Regions from separate parts of the Bacillus sp. DJP31 genome, predicted to be linked through region 2. Evidence: riboswitches for the same ligand, from Rfam matches in the RefSeq annotation. Region 2 holds a riboswitch; each other region holds the start of a gene.
What was found. Region 2 has a riboswitch for cyclic di-GMP ahead of ACOI1C_RS00850 (response regulator). Riboswitches for the same ligand answer to the same signal wherever they lie in the genome.
Positions count from the first base shown of each region.

Region 1: it holds a riboswitch for cyclic di-GMP, as region 2 does, so the genes downstream of both, ACOI1C_RS10260 (anti-repressor SinI family protein) here and ACOI1C_RS00850 (response regulator) in region 2, are expected to answer to the same signal.
Region 3: it holds a riboswitch for cyclic di-GMP, as region 2 does, so the genes downstream of both, ACOI1C_RS19435 (hypothetical protein) here and ACOI1C_RS00850 (response regulator) in region 2, are expected to answer to the same signal.
Region 4: it holds a riboswitch for cyclic di-GMP, as region 2 does, so the genes downstream of both, ACOI1C_RS09595 (diguanylate cyclase domain-containing protein) here and ACOI1C_RS00850 (response regulator) in region 2, are expected to answer to the same signal.

Region 1 is NZ_JBMERO010000009.1:35,294-40,715, reverse strand. Features, by position in the region: gene ACOI1C_RS10275 (helix-turn-helix domain-containing protein) at 1-306, shown strand, start outside; gene ACOI1C_RS10270 (hypothetical protein) at 614-823, shown strand; gene ACOI1C_RS10265 (helix-turn-helix domain-containing protein) at 882-1,211, opposite strand; gene ACOI1C_RS10260 (anti-repressor SinI family protein) at 1,306-1,446, opposite strand; cyclic di-GMP riboswitch class I at 1,479-1,570, opposite strand; gene ACOI1C_RS10255 (flagellar basal body rod protein) at 2,077-2,421, shown strand; gene ACOI1C_RS10250 (PspA/IM30 family protein) at 2,444-3,022, shown strand; gene liaF (cell wall-active antibiotics response protein LiaF) at 3,130-3,858, shown strand; gene ACOI1C_RS10240 (sensor histidine kinase) at 3,855-4,913, shown strand; gene ACOI1C_RS10235 (response regulator) at 4,891-5,422, shown strand, end outside.
Region 2 is NZ_JBMERO010000001.1:155,014-160,435, reverse strand. Features, by position in the region: gene ACOI1C_RS00865 (MerR family transcriptional regulator) at 731-1,132, shown strand; gene glnA (type I glutamate--ammonia ligase) at 1,166-2,500, shown strand; gene ACOI1C_RS00855 (YjcZ family sporulation protein) at 2,665-2,766, opposite strand; gene ACOI1C_RS00850 (response regulator) at 2,924-3,280, opposite strand; cyclic di-GMP riboswitch class I at 3,344-3,427, opposite strand; gene lexA (transcriptional repressor LexA) at 3,627-4,250, opposite strand; gene yneA (cell division suppressor protein YneA) at 4,411-4,734, shown strand; gene ACOI1C_RS00835 (YneB family resolvase-like protein) at 4,739-5,383, shown strand.
Region 3 is NZ_JBMERO010000031.1:9,563-14,984, reverse strand. Features, by position in the region: gene ACOI1C_RS19455 (class I SAM-dependent methyltransferase) at 47-838, shown strand; partial or broken gene ACOI1C_RS19450 (MFS transporter) at 880-995, opposite strand; gene ACOI1C_RS19445 (nucleotide pyrophosphohydrolase) at 1,464-2,141, shown strand; gene ACOI1C_RS19440 (DUF6978 family protein) at 2,239-3,465, opposite strand; cyclic di-GMP riboswitch class I at 3,640-3,726, shown strand; gene ACOI1C_RS19435 (hypothetical protein) at 3,801-4,511, shown strand; gene ACOI1C_RS19430 (DUF2269 family protein) at 4,594-4,968, shown strand; gene ACOI1C_RS19425 (DUF1643 domain-containing protein) at 4,979-5,326, shown strand.
Region 4 is NZ_JBMERO010000008.1:66,078-71,499, forward strand. Features, by position in the region: gene ACOI1C_RS09580 (acyl-CoA dehydrogenase family protein) at 1-527, opposite strand, end outside; gene ACOI1C_RS09585 (VOC family protein) at 825-1,244, opposite strand; gene ACOI1C_RS09590 (nucleoside 2-deoxyribosyltransferase) at 1,241-1,639, opposite strand; gene ACOI1C_RS09595 (diguanylate cyclase domain-containing protein) at 1,711-2,958, opposite strand; cyclic di-GMP riboswitch class I at 3,017-3,099, opposite strand; gene ACOI1C_RS09600 (HAD-IA family hydrolase) at 3,481-4,044, opposite strand; gene ACOI1C_RS09605 (NAD(P)-dependent oxidoreductase) at 4,041-4,919, opposite strand; gene ACOI1C_RS09610 (hypothetical protein) at 5,034-5,422, opposite strand, start outside.

The sequences.
Region 1 (5,422 bases), on a different contig from region 2:
AAGAAAATTAAAGATTTACGAATACGAAGAGGCATTTCCTTAACTGAGCTTTCTAAAATCTCAGGTGTATCAAAATCCTATTTAAGCTTTATAGAAAGCGGTAAGCAAAAAAATCCAAGTATAGAAGTGCTTGAGAAACTCGCAAATGCTCTTGGGGTGGATGTTCACTCATTAATTTCCAAGGATGTTTATATGCAAGATGAACTACTCTACCTAGATAAAGAAGTAATTGAACTAGCTTTAGAAATGAGTAGAGCAAAGATTGACAAAGAGAAACTAAGAAAACTAATTGATATATTAAGATGAGATAAGAATGTTAACTTGACGCGGAGCTAGTCTTTGGAAGTTTCCATTCCGACTAGGTTTTTTATTTGTTATCTAGTCATTCGAAAGTAAAATCAGAGTTCATTGTTCTTTATAAAGGTATATTTTTGGTAGTTGGATATACTTGAACTTTCCGATTTACTTTCCGCATCTAAAAATAAAGACCAGCTTATACATATCTAATTATATTCCACATATTTATTACTAAGCTTGTATTCTGTCAATCAATCCAGAATTACCTAATAGAGTCCTACTTTTTAATGATGTTTTTTGGAGGAGAGATATAGATATGTACAAAAAAACATGTGATCGATGTATCAGACCATCTTATAGTAGTTGTGAGTCGGGACAATGGATTTGTCCATCTTGTCAGAAAGATATTACACACTTAAAGTTAAGGCAAGCTGAAGTAGTTAAAGTCGAGCATATTGCCCATCTTTATGAGAAGCAACAAGAAACGCAGAAAAAGAGAAAAATTAGATTTTCAACCTTTATTTAAAGGAGGATCACTCAAAAAAAAACAAGCGTTCCTGATGACAATGTCACCGAAACGCTCTTTATTTTTTCATCTTCCATTGGTTAAATTCAAGGAATTCACGGAATTGATCCTTAGAGATTCCAGATTTCATCGCATCACGGACGAGCCTTGCCCAATCTGAATCGAGATCTGCGCCTTGATTAGATTCATCTTCTTCATCATGTAGCAATGTGTTCACTGGAACATTTAGAACACCTGCAATTTTTTCGAGAAACTGAATCGAAGGGTTTGATTGGAGATTTCGTTCAATAGAGCTTAAGTATGACTTTGCAATGCCCGCACGTTCAGCAAGTTCAGATAGAGAAAATTTTCTTTGTAGTCGATATTGTTTAATACGTTTGCCAATCATCGAGGTCACCTTCCTTCGATAACGATTATAACATATAACCAAGAAGATGTTCATGTGAAGAACGAAAAAAAGAAAGTTCTTTTGGGAACTTTCATTAAAAATTAGTAACTTGGTTTTGATTATGTAAGAATGTTTCAATTTCCTGAACACTCATACCCATATCTAAAGCTTCTAAAATTAAGTCAATCCACTCTTGATCTAACTTTCCAAATTCCTTTGATAAATCCTTAACCATTCTAAACTACCTCCCAAAATACTTTTAGTATTCCAGGCAGACCAGCCGTCATCGTTAGAAATCCCCCAACCTAAGACCCGTGACTTTGCGTCCCTACTTTTCAATAGGTTTGCCTTTATCTGATTATAAAGAACGTTATATATTTATGTATATTGCTTTTTTAACGAAATAATCTATATCCTATGTCCTATATTTGAATTATAAAAGAAAGAAAGCAAACAAAGTGTTGAATCATGTCGATTTCGAAAAATTTACAAAAGTTTATATTCTTATAAAAAAATGGGTGAAAAGAGTGTTTATATGAATAAAATGTAAAAATAACCACACTTTAGTCTTTGTAAATTACTTTTTACCTTGTTGGGAGTAAATCCTATATTGAAAGAGTGTAAGAAAGAAGTAGATTTTTGTATAATTCACGAATATTTCCAAGGAAATTGTCGATAAGTTTTTTGGCTTACATTTGGTAATCTTGATGGTTTGTTATCTATATAGAGATAACTCGTGCAAGAGGCAATTAAAAACAAAACCATTAGGTCTCAAGTCTTACAGAAAGATATATCTTAGGTGCATTATGCAAGATCCGAGGTACAGGTAAGATTAAGACATTGAAACGAAAGGAGGAAGTAAGGAATGAAAAAATTCGGGTTGTTATTAGTTGGTGTACTTGCAACAGTGGTGTTGCTAGCAAATGTAGCTCCTTTAGTTGGGCTAGTCATTAGTTTAGTGATTTTATACTACTCATATAAGGGGTTTATGAAGTCAGAGTCCTCAGCAAGTAAAGTTGTGTGGGCAGTGTTTGGATTGATTGCACTTGTAGCATCTGCTTCCAATGTGCCAGCAGTTTTAGGCTTAGCTGCAGCGTATGTATTGTACATTATATATAAAAAATGGAAGAACACAGATGATGCTGTAAAAGAAGAACTAGATCCGTTTACTAGCTTTGAAAAGCAGTGGGCAGAATTAAACAAAAACTAAAAAAGCGAAAAAGGAGAGAGTAATCATGGGTTTATTTAATCGAATCAAGAATTCAATTTCTGCAGATTTACATGAGGTAGAAAAGGTTCGAAAGCTATTGGAACGTCAATATCTTTTAAAGGAAGAGTTTACTAAGGAATACAATGTTGCTTGCCAATTTTCGGAGAAGCGTAAACAGCAAGTAGAGATCGCATTAAGAGCAGGTGAATCTGAGTTGCGTGAGTTTGCATCACAGGAGCAAGTGCAATATGAGGAGCGTTCAGTAAGAATTCGTTCGGCATTAGAAAAGACCACACTACAATTAGTAGAGCTTGAGAAGAAATATGAAGAGATGAAGCATAAGTTAAAAGACATGAATCTTAAGCGACTGGAGCTTATGGGACAAGAGAATATAGCTCGCGCAAACTACAGAATGAACCAAGTAGTTGAAACTGGATTCAACTACTCAAATAATGCTGCAACTAGTGTTTCAGAAACGGAAAGCTATTTAGATCGGCTAGAACAAAAAGTGAACTCTGATTATTACCGGAGCACAATCGATTCTCGCATTTCTCAATTAGAAAAAGAACAAAAAAAGGATCAATCTCATTCTATTTCATAACAAAAGCATGATATGCTAAAGGCGTAGGAAACTACGCTTTTTGGTTTATAATTAGAGAGGTTACTTCTCTTTCCTCATTAATGACTTTCTAGAAAGGGGGATACCCTGTGTTCAATCGTAGAAAAACAGACTATGTGAGTATGATTATGATAGCGGCTATTGTTCTGCTCTTAATTGAAGTAACATTCTTTAATGGTGGGATTGTCTTTTCAATGTTTCTATTTGGCACATGTGTTTATTTTGGAAGAAAGAAAATGACCAGAACACTTTGGAAAATCTTGTTTTGGTTTGGTTGTGTTGGGTTATTCTTTACAGTTGTTACAATGATGACTTTCAAGTTTATGTTATTAGCCATTATATTGTATTTTATAGTTCAATACGTTCAGTCTAAACAACACCCACTCAAGGTACTGCCTATTATAGAAGAAACTAGCTTAGTGCAAGGTACCGTAATAAATAAACATCCCCTATTTAAACAAGTTTTATTTGGGCGTCAGCAAACCCCAGACCATGTTTATGAATGGAATGATGTAAACATTCAAACGGGAGTAGGAGATACGACGATTGACTTAAGTAATACGGTGTTGCCAAAAGGGGAATCAGTCATATCCATTCGAAATTTTGTCGGTAATTTAAAGATTCTAGTTCCATATGAGATGGAACTTAGTGTAAGACATGCAGTCCTTTATGGATCCTCTACTATTTTAGAACATCAAGAAGTAAAGACTCTGAACCAAATACTGTACTATCAAACCTTAGAATATGGTGGTGCAGAGCAGAAAGTTAAGATTATCACCTCTATGCTAGTCGGGGACTTAGAGGTGGTAAGGGTATGAAAATCATCCAGAGACAGATGATCGCGTACATTTTCCTTTCTATAATCATCTTATTGATTGCTTCAATCTTGTTTTTTATCAGTTTTCCACTTGAGAAATGGTCTTCGTTATGGGAACGTACTGTTATGGATATTCCTCTACTGCTATTTGCACCTAGCTTAAGTATTTTAACAGGTCTCATTTTTGGACTAATATCAGGATTAGCATGGAGGAGCCAGGTGAAAAGCGTAACAGAGGTTATGCAGGGTGTAGAGCTTGGAAAACAATTTAACGAGGAATCACTCGACCCGGAACTGAAGCCGATTTGGATCCAACTGAAAAAAATACAAAAGCAGATGATTGAACAAGTTAAACTTTCACAAAAGCTAGCAACTGAAAAAGCGGAAAATCAAGAAAAACGTGTCCAGGATATTGTTTCACAGGAACGAACTAGGTTGGCAAGAGAGCTTCATGATTCTGTAAGTCAACAGCTTTTTGCTGCTTCAATGCTTATGTCAGCCATCACAGAATCAAAAACATCTAACGATGACAGTGAAACCAAACAATTACTAATGGTTGAAGAAGCCATTCATCAATCACAATCTGAAATGCGTGCATTGCTTTTACATTTAAGACCTGTAGCATTGAAGGGAAAGTCCTTACAAGAAGGAATGAAAGAACTGCTGGTTGAACTCACACAAAAGGTACCGATGGACATCACATGGAAAATTGAAGATGTCAAATTAGATAAAGGTGTTGAGGACCATTTGTTCCGAATTTTACAAGAGTCAGTCTCTAATACATTAAGACATTCAAAATCTTCAAAGCTTGAAGTACTGCTCATTAAACGAGATGAATTTATGATTCTTCGTGTAGTGGACGACGGAATTGGATTTGATGTTGAAACGACTAAGACAGGTTCATATGGATTACAAATCATGCATGAACGTGCAGTTGAAATCGGTGGAATCATGAAAATTGTGAGCCTACAAAATACGGGTACTAGACTTGAAGTGAAGGTACCATTAATGAATGTTGAGGGAGTTGAATCAAATGATAAAGGTACTTTTTGTTGATGACCATGAGATGGTAAGAATCGGAGTTTCTGCCTACCTTTCTGCACAGCCCGATATCGAGGTAATTGCTGAAGCAGGAGATGGTAGAGAAGGAGTAGACCTCGCTTTAAAGCTAAGACCGGATATTATTTTAATGGACCTTGTCATGAAGGAAATGGACGGAATTGAGGCTACAAAAAATATAATGAAAAGTTGGCCAGAAGCTAAAGTGATTATCGTCACAAGTTTCATAGATGATGAAAAGGTATATCCAGCTCTCGAGGCAGGCGCAACAAGCTATATGCTTAAAACGTCAAAGGCAAGTGAAATTGCCAATGCAATCAGGTCAACCTATGACGGTCAATCCATTTTAGAGCCTGAAGTGACAGGAAAGATGATGTTCAAAATGCGACAAGGTCACAATGTCCCGTTACACGAACAACTAACAAACCGTGAGCTTGAGACTTTGCTTTTGATCTCACAAGGAAAGACCAACCAAGATATAGCGGATGAACTCTTTATTGCCCTAA
Region 2 (5,422 bases):
TCTCCAAACTCTATCATGATTGATTTACGTTTTATTGCTTTTTCAAAATTGGAATGGTTGAATTTTTAGAACCAGTGCTCAATTACTTTAAAGAACGATATCCTCATGCTCCGATTCATTATCCTTGCTGATATCCACTAAACAATAGGGGAGTGCTAACTACGCAAATTAATCACCAACTGCAATCATTTTAGAATGCATGTTGGTTGCCTTTTCGCATAGTACCAGTAATTTTCTAGTGAAGATTTTCACCTCTTCTTCTCTAAAATTATCGAGGATGTAATTACAATTATCTTTACTGATTATCCCACTAGCTCAGAATAAGTAGTCGTGTTGGTGTTTTTCTTTCTAAAAAGTGGTCAGGCAACCCTTAAATCAACCCCTATTCTAAAAAGCAACAAAGTTTTTCGAAAACAGATTTTCTATAGAAAATCCCAAATAGACACATATTTGACCTTTTCTTAAAAACAATTGGTGTCGGAGAATTTCGTTCTGAGTTAAACGAAACGGATAATCATATTATCTTTTATAATCCTTATTTCAGTAGCACCTAGAGTTGTAATAACATAAGAATCTAAAGAAGTTAAGGTGAAATTACGATCAACCTTAATGAGGTTCAATCAATTAGTAAATGCATTTATATATTTACATGTGATAAAACCTAACATAGACTTGACACTTTATCTTACATTGAATATAATAGCAGTATGAAACATAAGGAGGGTTTGAAGTGAGTGACAACATACGTCGTAATATGCCTTTATTCCCAATAGGGATCGTTATGAACTTGACTGAGTTGTCTGCTCGTCAAATCCGGTATTACGAAGAGCATGGGTTAGTGCAACCTGCTAGAACAGAAGGTAACCGTCGATTATATTCCTTTAATGATGTTGATAGACTGCTTGAGATTAAGGAATTGATTGATCAAGGCGTCAATATGGCGGGAATTAAAAAGGTTCTACAAGTTGTGATGCAGCTGGAAAGTCAAGAAGATTCTCGTGTTGAGGTTGTTCATAAGGAATTAAGTGATGTGGAACTTCGTAAGCTATTAAAGGCAGAGCTCATTCAGGCTGGACGATTTAATCGTACACCCTTGAGGCAACAAGGTGATATGTCGAGATTTTTTCATTAGAGATAGTGGTTCATAAACGAGGAGGAAATTAATATGACAAGATTTACAAGAGATGATATTTTTCGTATTACAAAGGAAGAAAATGTAAAGTATATTCGTTTGCAATTTACAGACTTACTTGGAATCATTAAAAACGTGGAAATACCTGTTAGTCAGCTTGAAAAAGCATTAGATAATAAAATGATGTTTGACGGATCTTCTATTGAAGGATTTGTCCGAATTGAAGAATCTGATATGTACTTATATCCTGACTTAGACACGTGGGTTGTATTCCCTTGGACAGCGGAAAAAGGAAAAGTGGCTAGATTAATTTGTGCCGTATATAATCCAGATGGTACTCCATTTGAAGGAGATCCTCGTAATAACCTAAAGCGTGTGCTTAAAGAAATGGAAGAGCTAGGATATACAGATTTCAACTTAGGGCCAGAGCCTGAATTCTTCTTGTTTAAATTAGATGAAAAGGGTGAACCAACTCTAGAACTAAATGATGCAGGTGGTTATTTCGACTTAGCACCAACTGATCTAGGTGAAAACTGCCGTCGTGATATCGTACTAGAACTTGAAGAAATGGGCTTCGAAGTGGAAGCTTCTCACCATGAAGTAGCACCAGGTCAACACGAAATTGATTTTAAATATGCAAATGCACTTAGAGCATGTGATGATATACAAACGTTCAAATTAGTAGTAAAAACAATTGCTCGTAAGCACGGATTACATGCAACATTCATGCCTAAACCTCTATTTGGAGTAAATGGTTCTGGAATGCATGCAAACGTTTCACTATTTAAAAATGGAGTAAACTCGTTCTTTGACCCGAATGGAGAATTGCAATTAAGTGATGACGCTCGTTACTTTATTGCAGGTATTCTAAAGCATGCACCTAATTTCACGGCAGTTACTAATCCAACAGTAAACTCGTATAAGCGTTTAGTTCCTGGCTATGAAGCACCATGTTATGTTGCTTGGTCTGCTCGTAACAGAAGTCCATTAATCCGCATTCCTTCTTCACGTGGCTTAAGTACACGTGTTGAGGTTCGTAGTGTAGACCCTGCTGCTAACCCTTACTTGGCAATGGCTGTTTTACTTGCTGCCGGTCTTGATGGAATTAAAAACAAGATTCAACCACCAAAGGCAATAGATCGTAACATCTATGTCATGAATAAAGAAGAGCGTCTAGCAAATGGAATTATTGATCTCCCAGCTACCCTTTTCCATGCTCTTGAAAACTTAAAAACGGATGAAATCATCAAATCCGCATTAGGGGCACATTTATTGGACCACTTTATTGAATCAAAAGAGATTGAGTGGGATATGTTCCGCACTCAAGTTCACCCTTGGGAACGCGAACAGTATATGTCGATTTATTAATAAAGATAAAAAATAGCCTTACTACCGAATTAGGTAGTAAGGCTATTTTATATCTGAAGATATATATATATGTGTAAGGAGCACCGGTGCAAGTGCTCCCAGGAGTTTCATAAGCCATTACGGATATTTAACTTTAATCTGTGTTTAAATGAACCGGTTCCGTATTAGTAACCGCCTCCAGCATAAGAAGCTCCAATTATTATTAAAAGGATGAATAAAACAACAATCAAAGCAAAGCCACTTCCATTTCCACCATTGTATCCCATATTCTCACCACCTTTTAACGAGGTATTATAGAATATGAATAAGGGGACATTTTCGAACTGGACAGCAATGGATTTTAGATAATTAAATTTGATTGGAATAGACTGAGTCGCATTAGAAACAAAAAAATGCATCTCAAATTGAGATGCTAATAGTCTCTTAATTAAATTTATTTAACACAGGAATAATTTGTTCGAAATTCGGTTTCACGATAAAATCCTTGGCACCTGCCTGCAACGCATCAATAATTAAAGTTTTTTGACCCAAAGCAGAGAACATAATAACGACTGCATCTGAATGATAATGGATAATTTGCTTTAGTGCCTGTAAGCCATTAATCTTAGGCATCGAAATGTCTAAAAGAAGAATGTCAGGATGATGTAACTTGTATTTTTCAAATGCTTCTTCACCATTTGAGGCTTCCGATATAATTACGTATCCATTTCGCTCTAAAATACTTTTAATCCTGGTCCTCATAAACAAGGAATCATCTGCAATAAGTACGGTTTTATTCATTTTGATTCCTTTCACTAATGTTATAGGCAAATTAGGAAAGGGATATTTACAACTCTACTAACAAAGTGCAGCTCGGCTACCATGGCAATATGCTTTAGGTCTGTTGCTTTGCGTCTCTTACTTTCGTAAAATTTCCCTATGTTTATAGTAACATATGAGAATTGTAGAAGTGAATAGGAGTTAGTTGGAAATAGTGACATGACATGTATTAGTGAATGAGAGAGTCTGCACTAAAAGTAGGGTAAGATAAGGGGGAACAAAAAAGTCTAGGCTAGGTAGCCAAGACTTTTTAAGGTAATAGATATGATATACTATCTGCTTGAAGCTTCTCTGACCGTCATACCCCTTAATGAAGAGTCCGGTAAACACCAATTACTTTTCCTAGGATTGATACTTCTTTAAGAATGATCGGCTCAAGCGTAGAGTTCTCAGGCTGTAAGCGGAAATAGTCCTTTTCTTTAAAGAATCGCTTAACCGTTGCTTCATCCTCATCAGTCATCGCAACGACAATGTCTCCATTGTTTGCAGTGCTTTGCTGGCGAACAAGAACAAGGTCTCCATCGAAGATGCCTGCTTCTATCATGCTATCTCCCATTATCTCAAGCATGAATACATTATCATCTGGTGAAACGTAACGATCAGGAATAGGGAAATAGTCGTCTACGTTTTCAATGGCAGTAATTGGCTGACCAGCGGTTACTTTTCCTACGATTGGAACATTAATAATTGAACCGCTATAAGAAGGCTGAACAACCCCCTGATCCAATATTTCAATAGCTCTTGGTTTAGTAGGATCACGTCTTATTAAACCTTTACTCTCTAATCTTGCTAAATGACCGTGAACAGTTGAACTTGAAGCTAATCCTACCGCTTCACCAATTTCACGAACGGAAGGTGGATAACCTTTTAGTTTTACTTCCTTTTTAATAAACTCTAGGATATCATGCTGACGTTTTGATAGTTTCTTCATCATTAGTAAACACCTCTTTGTCTCCATATTATTACATTCATTATAACATGTACCAAAAAAATACACAAACATAAGTTCGAAAAAACCACTTGACTAAAACACTTGTTCGTAATATCATTATACTAAAGGCGAACAAATATTCTAGTGCGGAGGGTTATTAATGAAAATCAAACTTATGAATCTATCTTTTTACATAGCATTTATTCTTTCAATTCTAGTTGTGTTTTTCTTTGCTTATTTATCAGGTGATGCAAAAAATGATCAATATGTACAAATTGAGGTTTCAACAAATGACACAATCTGGGATTTGGCAGAAAAATACGCATCGCAGCATTCCTTAACATATGCACAATTCATTCACTGGGTTGAATATGAAAATAGAATCAATGCTGACGAAGTGAAGGCAGGATTAAAGATCAAGATACCGGTAAAGAAACATAACATAGAAGATTCTATGATTTTAGTTGCAGATGGAGAATTATAATAGAATGAATGCCGTAATCTACTCTAGAGTTAGTACCACTAAAGAATCACAAGAATCTTCATTAAACAGACAAGAAGAAGAGCTCATAAAATCAGCAGCTAAAAACAACTTTCTAATTATTCGTTCCATAAAAGAAAAGGCAAGTGGTTACGATGTTGACCGGGACGGAATTTTAGAAATAATGGAGCTAATTAAAGTAAAGGATATAAATGTACTACTCATCCAAGATGAAACTAGACTCGGTCGTGGAAATGCAAAGCTTGCTCTATTCCACCTTTTTTTTAAAGAGAATATTAAAGTGTACACTGCTATTAACGATGGTGAAATAGAATTATCTGCAGGGGATTCAATGGTATTAAATATTGTATCTGTAGTTGAGGAGTTTCAACGGACCATACAAAATCTTAAAATTAAGCGAGGCGTGAAACGAGCGATGGATCATGGGTATACACCTTCCAATAACTTTACAAATCACAAAGGAGGCCCTGGAAGGGGGAAGTTAGATTTACCCGTAGAGGAAATAATAAGACTTAGAGCAAATGATTTAACATTCTCTGAGATTGCTGTAACATTAAAAGGTCTTGGTTACCTTACTTCAAAGGCTACTATACATAGGCGTTATAAAGAATATATGAAGGAATTAGAGTAACCTGCTTGATACAAGCAGGTTCTTCTTGTATTATACGAT
Region 3 (5,422 bases), on a different contig from region 2:
ACAATGAATTATTGAAACCAAGGAGATAAATGAGGTAGGTGCAACTATGCAACAGAAGCAAAATTTAATTGACGCATTTACGCAAAGTTTACCTGACTATCTTAGTGATGTTGAAAGCCCGTCTGGAAAACTCTTTTATTCCATCACATGGAATCAGATAGAAAGCCATTTCAACAAAGAAAAACCATTAAGAATCCTAGATATCGGGTGTGGATTTGGGATAACAAGTATTTGGCTATCAGAACTCGGACATCAAGTAACAGGCATCGATATTACCCCAGATATGATTGAAACTGCCAAACAAAAAGCTGAGGAAAAGGGTAAAAACATAATGTTTCTACTCGGGGATCTTACTAGTTTAGAACGTACACTCGAAAGTGAAACTTTTGATTTTATTCTTTGTCACAATGTTCTTGGATATATAGAAAATCCTACAGAGATCTTGGAAAAACTTCAATCGCTTCTTACAAAAGATGGTTATATTTCAATCATCAATCACAATCCTGCGTCTAAGGTTTTAAAAAAAGCTATTGTAGAAGAAGATATAATTCAGGCAAAGGAAGCCATTGGAAAAGAACAGGAATTCAACCCTCTAATTGGTGCTGTTGTTCATCAATACAGTACAGAGACGTACTACAAATGGTTTGATCTTCTGAAATTGCAATTGACTAAGCACTATGGGGTTCGATGTGTGTTTGATTATCTTCATGAAAACAGTACTCTAAAGCATGCCCGTCATGTTGATGATCTTCTTGCACTTGAATTAGAACTAGGAAAAATGAGTCCTTTTAAAGATATCGCTTTCTTTTCCCACTTTATTATACAAAAAACAACATGATTATTTTTTTTCAATCTAAGCCTTTATCTGAACAGAATGGTTTTATCAACAAGAAAACCAGTTACTAACGAGGGCAAAAACATAGCACCTATATGAAATCCACTGACAAGTCCTAATTATTCAAACCATGTCCATGGTGTCCCATATGTATTGGTGTGATAGGGAAAAGGTACCAGGCACTCTCCAAATAAATGGAGAGTGCCTGGTACCTAGTGGGTTTCGGAATGCTTGTATTAGTTTTGGTGCCTGTCACCACCCGGAATTTGTCGAATGTTGATAGGATTATAGAGATTAAGGCTGTGATAGAGTAAGTAGTGCAACTGAATAGGGTGGTTGGTTGTTTGGGGTGCATTTGCACCACCCGTTTTTTCTTGTGTCACAGCCGTGTTCCACAGGTTGTTTTGATTGTAACCGTCAAGTTGGCTAAGTTTATTTTGACTGAACAATGGTAATACAATATTGAGAATTATTTTTACGTTTCCTTGTCAGCGGTCAGTACATAACCATATTTTTATGTCATGATATAGATTACTTAGAACTTCTAAACAATAGGTGAGGCAGAACCTTGTAAGGGGATTCTGTCTTATTTTCGGAAGGAGAAACCTTAACGAAACAACTCACAAAAATCATCACTAAATTCAGAGACGAGAGAGGATGGAAGTCTAATCACAAACAAAAGGACTTAGCCATCTCGATCTCTTTAGAGGCAAACGAATTACTTGGAAATTCCCAGTGGAGAACTAATGAGGAAGCAATTGCTGAATCAAGGCAGAACATTAAAGAAGAGATGGCAGATGTATTGATCTATTTTCTTCAACTTGCTGATAGTATGGGTGTGGACTTAGAAGAGGAAGCCTACAAGGAAATAAAGAAGAATGCGTTAAAGTATCCAGTGCCACAAAAGTCAGAAATTTTAGTCTCGGAACAAGAGAATCTCATTATTACTCGAATGAAAGAGAAACTAAATCAGTGCGGTGGAAGAACGACAATCCTGCTTCTTAAGGGAGAGCAGTGTGATATCTGGTTCACATCACTTGCTTCAACCAAGATTCCAGTGCCCAACCAGCTCACATTGGAGGCATTTATAGCAGCGGTTGAACTTGTGGTAAGTAATGGCGGTAAGGCGAAAAAAGGAAATGCTAGAGCCGGAAAGCTTGGGAGTGTAGGTTTAACACTCGATTCAGGAGAGGGATACATTGCTCATAATGTCAAGGAAGGTGAATCCGCCTTTGAACCAGGTTTTGGTTTAGATTGGGCTGGGATTTGTAGGAATGAAAGAGGGTCTACTGGTTTCATCTTATAATCCCCCAAAAAGAATGGCTGTAGTAATATTAATTAACTGGCCAGTACAACAAGATTGAAAAAGATAAACCAATCATTCAATAGATTTGGTTTATCTTTTATGCACTTAATATATCGATCATAGCTTGTCGATTACTCCAAAGGATTGGGTTAATACTTTCAATTTTAAAGGCATTTAATATATTATCATCAACACTTCTTTCTTGATCATTAATAAAGATGTGTAGGTCCGACTTATAAGATAGTTTATTTCGTAAGTCTCGGGTATCACTCCAAGAAAAGATAACATTTGAGAGATTCCCTTTAGAAGGTATATTCATTGTATGAATAACTCGTTCAGGTGCTTTTTTATAATGTGGAATTAAATAGTTAAAGTTATGATTATAACCGCTTTTTCCTGCTAGTAGTATATTTTCATTATATCTAATATCATTCGCTTCCAAGAAGTTTCCAACATCTTCTACAAACAGACTAGATACAGTAGATTTTGAAGTCATAAACATGTCGTTAACAGTCATCATTGCCTGCATTAACATATGTTTCTTTCTAGGAAAGTTTTTTAAGTCAGTTATGATTTGAAGTTCGTTGAGTTCTGGATTAAATGATACACCATATCCATTAATAATGGTGTTGAATAATTGCTTCCGTTTCTTAGAGCTCCCTAATTCAAATCCGGACAACTGTAAATCTGACAAAATAAATCCATCATCAGTTAATTTTATCTCTCCGTTTTCTATAGGAACTGCATAGATTTGTAGTCGATCATTATGTCGATCAAGGAAGGGAGTAGTAATTTCAATAGTGCCAGACTCAATATCTTTATATGAAATCTTAGAGTTAAGCCAATCAATGTATAACTCTTTTAAATTATCTTTAGACGCCATCAAATAAATCCCCTCCTTGAATGATAACTCATGTCTATTACTAATATTATTGTATGTAAAGAAATCTATGAGTACTTGTATCAAATCTTTTGTATTTGTTTTTATTTTTACATCTAGAGGAAAAGCCCACCTATCTTCAAATCCTTCACGATATATATGGATGTGGGGGCAAGGGACTTCTTCCCCATCAGGGTTATCAAGTGGTGGACCATCAATATCTACTCTTACTAATACTGTAGTCTTACGATGTCTGGTTTGAAAAGTACTTTTTGTGGGTTTAATACTACCGCGAGTTACATCAATCATATAGGTATTATTATTTCCATCCTTACAACTTAATAACAATTTATCCCCTGGTTCGGGAAAATTAATTATATTTATATCAGTAAGCAGTTGTTTCAATGAAGAAATCAACATATTTGCTTCAGCTTGAGTCAACATTTGTTTCACTCCTATATTCATAGATAGATTATGGCAGTTATAAATAATAAAATGGTGTCGAGACATGTCGAATGTTCTTCCAGTTAATTCAATAAATCTGAGTAACACTATTTAGGTATTTTCATATTTTTCCACATATGGTAATATAGTCATAGGTATATAGTTTGTAAAATATCTCGATAACGGCAAACTCATAGAAATATGAGGACGCAAAATCACGGATCTAAGGGCAAATACGTCTAAGATGGCCGGATTACCGAAGGATTCTTTCATTTGAAAGACTAATTCTTTTTATTGGGATTAGTCTTTTTTTATTTTACTTAAGGGGTGTTTTCATGGGGTTTTTAAAAGGGTTAGGATCATTTGTTGGTGCTGTTGCAGGGGAAGTAGTAGGAGGAGCCGTTAAATTTACGGGTGAAGTTACAGGGAGTAAATTTATTGAAGAAATTGGAGATGGTGTTAAAAATGCCTCCTATTTTGCCGGAGATAAATTAGGTGAAGCAGCAAGTGGCGTTTGGGATATAGGGACATCGATCGTAACACAAGATGAACAAAAGCTTGATAGAGGTCTTGGTGATCTTGGCAGAGCAGTAGGTGATACGGCAAAAGCAGCAGGACATACGGTTGTTAATATTGTTGAAAACGGTGCAAATGTTGTGACCGGCGTAATCGATGGGGACAATGAAAGACTGAAAAGTGGAGCTAAGGGTCTCTTAATGGCGGGGGCAGTAGGCGTACTATCATTTGGAGTAATAGATATAGTAGATGGTACGGATGGAGTAAGTGCTGATAGTGGAAATAACATGGCAGAAGGTAACACGGAATCAAGTAATGTCCATCAGGTTGCAGCTCATCAACCATCTGTTGAAGCACCTGCTAATGAAAATGTAAATCATGTTGATAATCCCAATTCACATCATGTAGAACCACATTGGCGGACGTTACCTAACGGGACAACTATTTGGGTTGATGGAGACGGTGATTCTTCTGTCAATACAAACGGTGGTTGGGTGCAGGGTAATCCGGATTATCGAGTGAAAGGATAGGATACTACTTTTTGGTAAAATCAGGACTTTACTCCCAATAAATATGATAAATTAGAAGAAATAGTCCAAAGGGATGTGAGGAATTATAATATATAACATCGTTTTATTTTTACATATCTTAGGAACAATTATTATGTTTGTTGCCGTCGGAATTACGTTACTGGCTATGATTTCAATGCTTCATTCTGCAAAGACAGAAAGATTACGGAACTGGGCTGCCTTATCTGTGAGGTTAGACGGGTTACTTCCTTTTAGCGTGATATTTATTTTACTGCCTGGTTTATACTTGGTCTTCTCCACCTGGGGTTGGGGAAATGGATGGGTAGATCTTTCGATAGCAACGTTGGTCGTCATGACATTTATGGGGCCAATCATTAATTTGCGCCGATTTAAAGAGATATTAAACGCAGCCAATGCTGAAACGAATGATGTCCCATCAAGAGAATTATTAGATTGACACTTCCGTAATGAAGGTTAGTAATTTCTTGATTGACAAGGGATATGGAAGTTTAATGATAGTGAATTTATTTTCTTATATTACAACTGATCCGGAGGGACTATCGAATAACAAAGATATTACTAGGATTGAAACAGACATTTACATCCGTAAAGCCATAGAAGATACGGACACAATAATAATGGCATGGGGTAGCGATAAGAGTAAATATGTTCGTAGAAAAAAAGAATTATTAGAGTTACTAAATACAAGCACTAGTACATTAATGTGTTTTAAGGATAAAGAAAACAAAATGGGCAGACATCCTAGTCGTTTAGGAAATGACTTAGAATTATGTGGTTTTTTAGATGTTAAATAGAAAACTTAGTTTCATGTGATCAAGAGATAAGCTAAAGCAGGAGTCTTATACTTCGGCCAATTTTATATTTTATAGATAGATGTGTTATAATCTTTA
Region 4 (5,422 bases), on a different contig from region 2:
GGATCCCCAGCCCCAGACGACCACCATTTTCGACCATTAATCACATACTCATCGCCATCTCTAATAATGCTTACCTGAATATTGGTTGCATCCGAGGAAGCCACATCCGGCTCAGTCATCGTAAAGCATGAGCGTATATTCCCCTCTAATAAAGGGCGCAGCCATTTTTCCTTTTGTTCCTGTGACCCATATCGAACCAGCACTTCCATATTTCCTGTATCAGGGGCATTGCAGTTAAACACTTCAGGTCCAATTAGAGATCGACCCATCATTTCACAAAGAGGTGCATACTCTACGTTACTTAGTCCTGCTCCTAATTCACTATCTGGTAAAAATAAATTCCAAAGACCTTCTTGCTTCGCTTTATCCTTCATACTTTCCATGATTGGCGGAACATTCGCCCATCTTGTAGGTTGAAGATTCAACTGCTCCTCATAAATCAATTCATTTGGATATACGTTCTTTTCCATAAAGGTTGTCAGCTTTCCTTGAAGCTGCTTAACTTTATCCGAATACGAAAAATTCAAGATGATTCACCCACCCTCTACCTACTAACCAGTTGGTATGTATATCTTCACTATACAATATTTATCAGAAAATTCAAGTAAATACTTCTAAAAAGCTACTACAAAAAAACCTACCGTTTATATTTATATGACGGTAGGGTTTTCGTATGATTTTTTAGTAGATTTAAATCTTATCTTGTTTTGGCAATGATTTCCTTTATACGTTGAATGCCAGCTGTCTACATGGACTTTTGCTATGTCCTTTATGTCTTTTTCCTCTGCTTTTCGAATGATTAGTTCATGGTTCATTCCCTTTCGTCACGATAACTCTAAGTCTTCTGCCGGTGCAACGAGTTCAACCTTAATGCGATCTGGATCCTCGAAAAACAAGGCATAATAATTTTCTCCACCTGCGTATGGATATCTGTCATCATATAGCATGTTGAGTCCTTGTTCCTTGACAGCTTGTGCAATCCGATCAACTTGCTCACGGGATTCTGCATGAAAGGCAAGATGATTTAAACCTACCCCACTACGATGATAAGGTATGTGTAAGTATTTCTCCTTTGTTTGAACAAAGACGAGGTAAGTTTCTTCAATTTTGTAGCTTTGTCCAGCCTCCCACTTCTGATATACTTCATATCCTAATTCTCTTAGAAACCAGTCCCAAAAGGCTAAGCTATTCTTTAAATCGGATACATATAGTTCTATGTGGTGAAGCATTCCACTTCTAGTCATCTAATCACTTCCTGAAAATCACGGAATATGACCTCTATTAATTCAGAAATCGGTCCATGAATTAATCTAACACCATCAATATGGTAAAACGTACATGATAGGGATGGTTCTTCAATAGGATCTGCGCAGTAAATATAAACGGATTTGTAATATCCGATGGCCATACCAATCTCAATATGTGTACCTTTCCCACCTGGTAAAAGGGCAACTAAAATATCAGCAGTTTTAACACCTTCTTTTTCTGCTTCTCCAATGGAGTGAAGCTTCTGAAATGAGTCTGCTCGATCATTCCTTGTCCAATCATATGTATGAGTGAATCCTTTCTTGACAAGAGTAGTAGACACCTTTCTCACAAGTTCTTTATTCTCAAATCCTGAAGCTATATAAAAGCGCATTTCATACCTCCTTGAAACTACCCTCGACTATTTCATAAAAAAATAACCACGTCATTAGAATTAGAAGTGGTCTAAATTGAATAAGTGGTTACATTATTTTTCCCTGAATCCTTCACTCGGTACATTGCTTTATCAGCTTTATCGATAAGAGACTTCAAATCTTCCCCATCTCTTGGATACGTACTAACCCCAATCGAAGGAGTAATCCTTACCTCACAACATTCTAACACAAAAGGCTTATCCATGACATTTAGTAATTCCTCTGCTAATCTATATGCTTTTGAGTGATCACAGGAGTTAACTAAAATAGCGAATTCATCTCCACCCCATCTAGAAATAAATTGATTCTCTGTTAACCCTTTCCTAAGTCGGTTTGCCACTTTTATGAGAACGTGATCACCTGCTTCATGACCGTACGTATCATTTATCGTTTTAAAGTTATCCAAATCAATAAATAAAAGGCAGAATGAATCATTTCTTTTCTTCGCAGATACTAGCATTTTCTCTAACTTCTCTTTGAATTTTCTTCGGTTAGGAAGACTTGTTAAGGAGTCATGATAGGCCATAAAACGAATCGTTTCTTCCGCATGCTTTCTTGACGTGATATCACGAGAAACAATGACAATTTTCTCGATAGTACCTTCTTGAGTTGAGACAGGGACACCCCTTGATTCTACAACAATGTATTCTCCATCTGACTTTCTAATTCGGCATTCTGTAACCATTGCTGTCTTATGTAAAATAATTTCACTCATATATTGCGAAATGCCGATTTGGTCTTCTGGATGTAAGTAATTACTAGCATCTTTCCCTACTATCTCTTCTGTTACTAATCCTAGGATCGTTAAATGAGAGGGTGATGCATAGACAATTTCCCCGTTTAAATCAATGACATTTACAAGATCAGATATATTGTTGGCAACTAATCTACTGAGCTCTTCACTTTTTAAATATTTTTGTTCCAATCTTCTTTTTTCAACAGCCATACTTGCTATATTAGCGAAAGCCTTTATGAACTCAAATTCGTATGGATCGGGGAATCCTTTTCGTACATGATAGAAAGTGATGTAACCAATCATTTTACCGGATGCAGATTGTATCGGTATGGACCAACTTCCTAACTCGGTTTCTATGATTCCTAAATGCTCGTCTTCTTCATGAACAACTGTTTGAACACCAGGACATAGCTTGTCCAAGCTCTCGGAAATTTTACTAAAGATAATATTGTTAGGAGCATTGTTTATTATCAACTCGAACACTATATTTTGTGCTTGTAACAGAACCTCATTTGACCCTTTTACAGTTGACGGACTATTCACTTATATCCCCTCGAAATTCACAATAAAAAAACATCCCGTTTTCCAAGATGTCTCTTGAAACGGTAGCTGGCTAACTTAGTAATAACCTTAGTCCCTATAGCTTTGCGTCACTATGTTTCCATAGCTTTGCCTTTTCATTGTATATGATTTTTTAGACCTACTAATCTAGTATTTCTCAAATTCTAATTAATGACAATAGACCTACTTTTTGTAAATATTATATTCCTTATAGCTAATATATGCAAGTGCCAAATTGAATTTGACACTTGTCTATATATCTTTTACTTATCCTTTGTATTCACCGTTGTTTTTCGCCTTTTTTTCTTTCTTTGCTTTGTCTTTGTGAATCATATTTGTGTTGGCACAACTAATTCATGAGAGAATTCAGAATTAACAGTACTAGAGTCAAATCTTTTTTTTGCTGTGGATCATTCTTTTTTGTACGTTTATCCAATTAGTTCACCCCTTACAAGTTTCCATTAGTTTTTTAGATGCTAATGGAAATATATGAGGAGTACATTTTTAAAAAACAACTACACTAAAAAAAGCTTTATAATCATCCAAATAGAAATCTGCTTTAGCCGACTTATTTTGAAACAAACATGTTTTCATTCCTATTTCCTTTGCAGGAATAATGTCTAGCTCTCGATCTCCGATAGCCAGATCGAGATTGTATTTATCATGTAAATAACGATAGGATGTGGCATCTGGCTTTCTAGGGTACCCATCGTCTCCAGCTACTATTTCAGCAAAATGATGATCAAACCCATGAATAGTTAGTATTTCCTCTACTTCCTTACGTTTCTTATGAGTCATAATAACGTTTGTATCACTAGCTTTTAAGACACCCTCAACAAATGGAAAGGGTAGTAGGGTAACTGGTCTAATTTCATCACTTTTATCTCTAATTTCTTGTTCCTGCTCTTGGGAAAGTTGAAAATGCTGAATCGCGTATGTAAATGATAGTTTAAGCATGCTAAATATCTCTTTAGATGAAACGTCTTCACCGAGAACCTCTTGAAAAATCTTTGTGTACGCTGGGTAGGTGTCAAATATTGTACCGTCGAAATCCCATAATAATTTCACTCTGTCTCTCTCCAAAGCTTATAAAGAGCTTGCGTTCCACTATTGTCTTCGCCTAGGTCTGAAAGCTGCTCATACAACTTTTTGGCTAATGATAAACCTGGTACAAAGAGGTCCATTTTCTCGGCTTCTTCCAATGCAATTTTCATATCTTTTATAAAGTGCTTAATATAAAAGCCAGGTTCAAAGTTTTCTTGAATAATACGGGGAGCCAAATTAGATAAAGACCAACTTCCAGCAGCACCAGCAGAAATAGATGCTAAAACAGTAAACGGATCTAATCCAGATTTTTTGGCATAGGCAAGCGCTTCACACACACCTACCATGTTACTAGCAATCGCAATTTGATTACACATTTTCGTATGCTGCCCTGCTCCTGCTGATCCTTGTAAGTTAATATTTTTTCCAAGTAATGAAAGAATGGGTCTCACTTGTTCAAATGCGTCTAAATCCCCACCTACCATAATTGTAAGAGTGGCATCTTTGGCACCAATATCTCCACCCGATACTGGTGCATCCAGCGCATAAAGCCCTTTACCCTTTGCCATGTCATAAATTCTACCCGCAAGACTAGGTGATGATGTTGTCATATCGATCAAGCACGCACCCAGCCTAGCATTGTTTAATAGTCCATGTTCACCAAAATAAATCTCCTCAACGTCAGCAGGATATCCAACCATTGTAATAAGGACATCACAGCTTCGTGCTAAATCAGAAGGTTGTTCACACCATATAGCCCCAATATCTAGAAGGTCTATTGCTTTTCCTTTTGTTCTTGTAAAAATATGTACTTCATAGCCACCCTTTATTAAATGAGTAGCCATGCTTTTTCCCATTACGCCCGTCCCGATGAAACCTATCTTCTTTTGATCATTCATGCTAACTTCCCAGCCTTTATTTTCTTATTAGCTTCTACCAGTATAGTACCATTTTGCAACAGCTTATAAAACATCAAAAAAGCATTGACTCTTAATCAATGCTTTTTTGTGTTCTTATTCAACTTTATCAATAACCCACTCTTCAGCTTGTGTTTTTAAAGTTAGCTTTTGAGTGAATTCACCTTCAGCTAATTCGTTTTTGCCTTCTCCCTTTTCCTCGACTAAGGTCTTAGAAAAAACAAGCTCTACTATAGCACTAGTTTCACTTTCTTCTACCACATTTGTACTTACTTTCTTTACATCATAATCAAATTGGGCAAAATCATTATCATAATATCCTCTTAGTTCAATATGTTGCGCTGAAAAGGGATGAATGGTTGTTAATAACAAATCAGTATCCTCAGTATGAATTGCTTTCACATACAAATCAATTACACCGTCGATCGTACTTTGTGAGCTAACCTCACCTTCTGTGGTTTCATTTTCTCCACCACAACCCACCA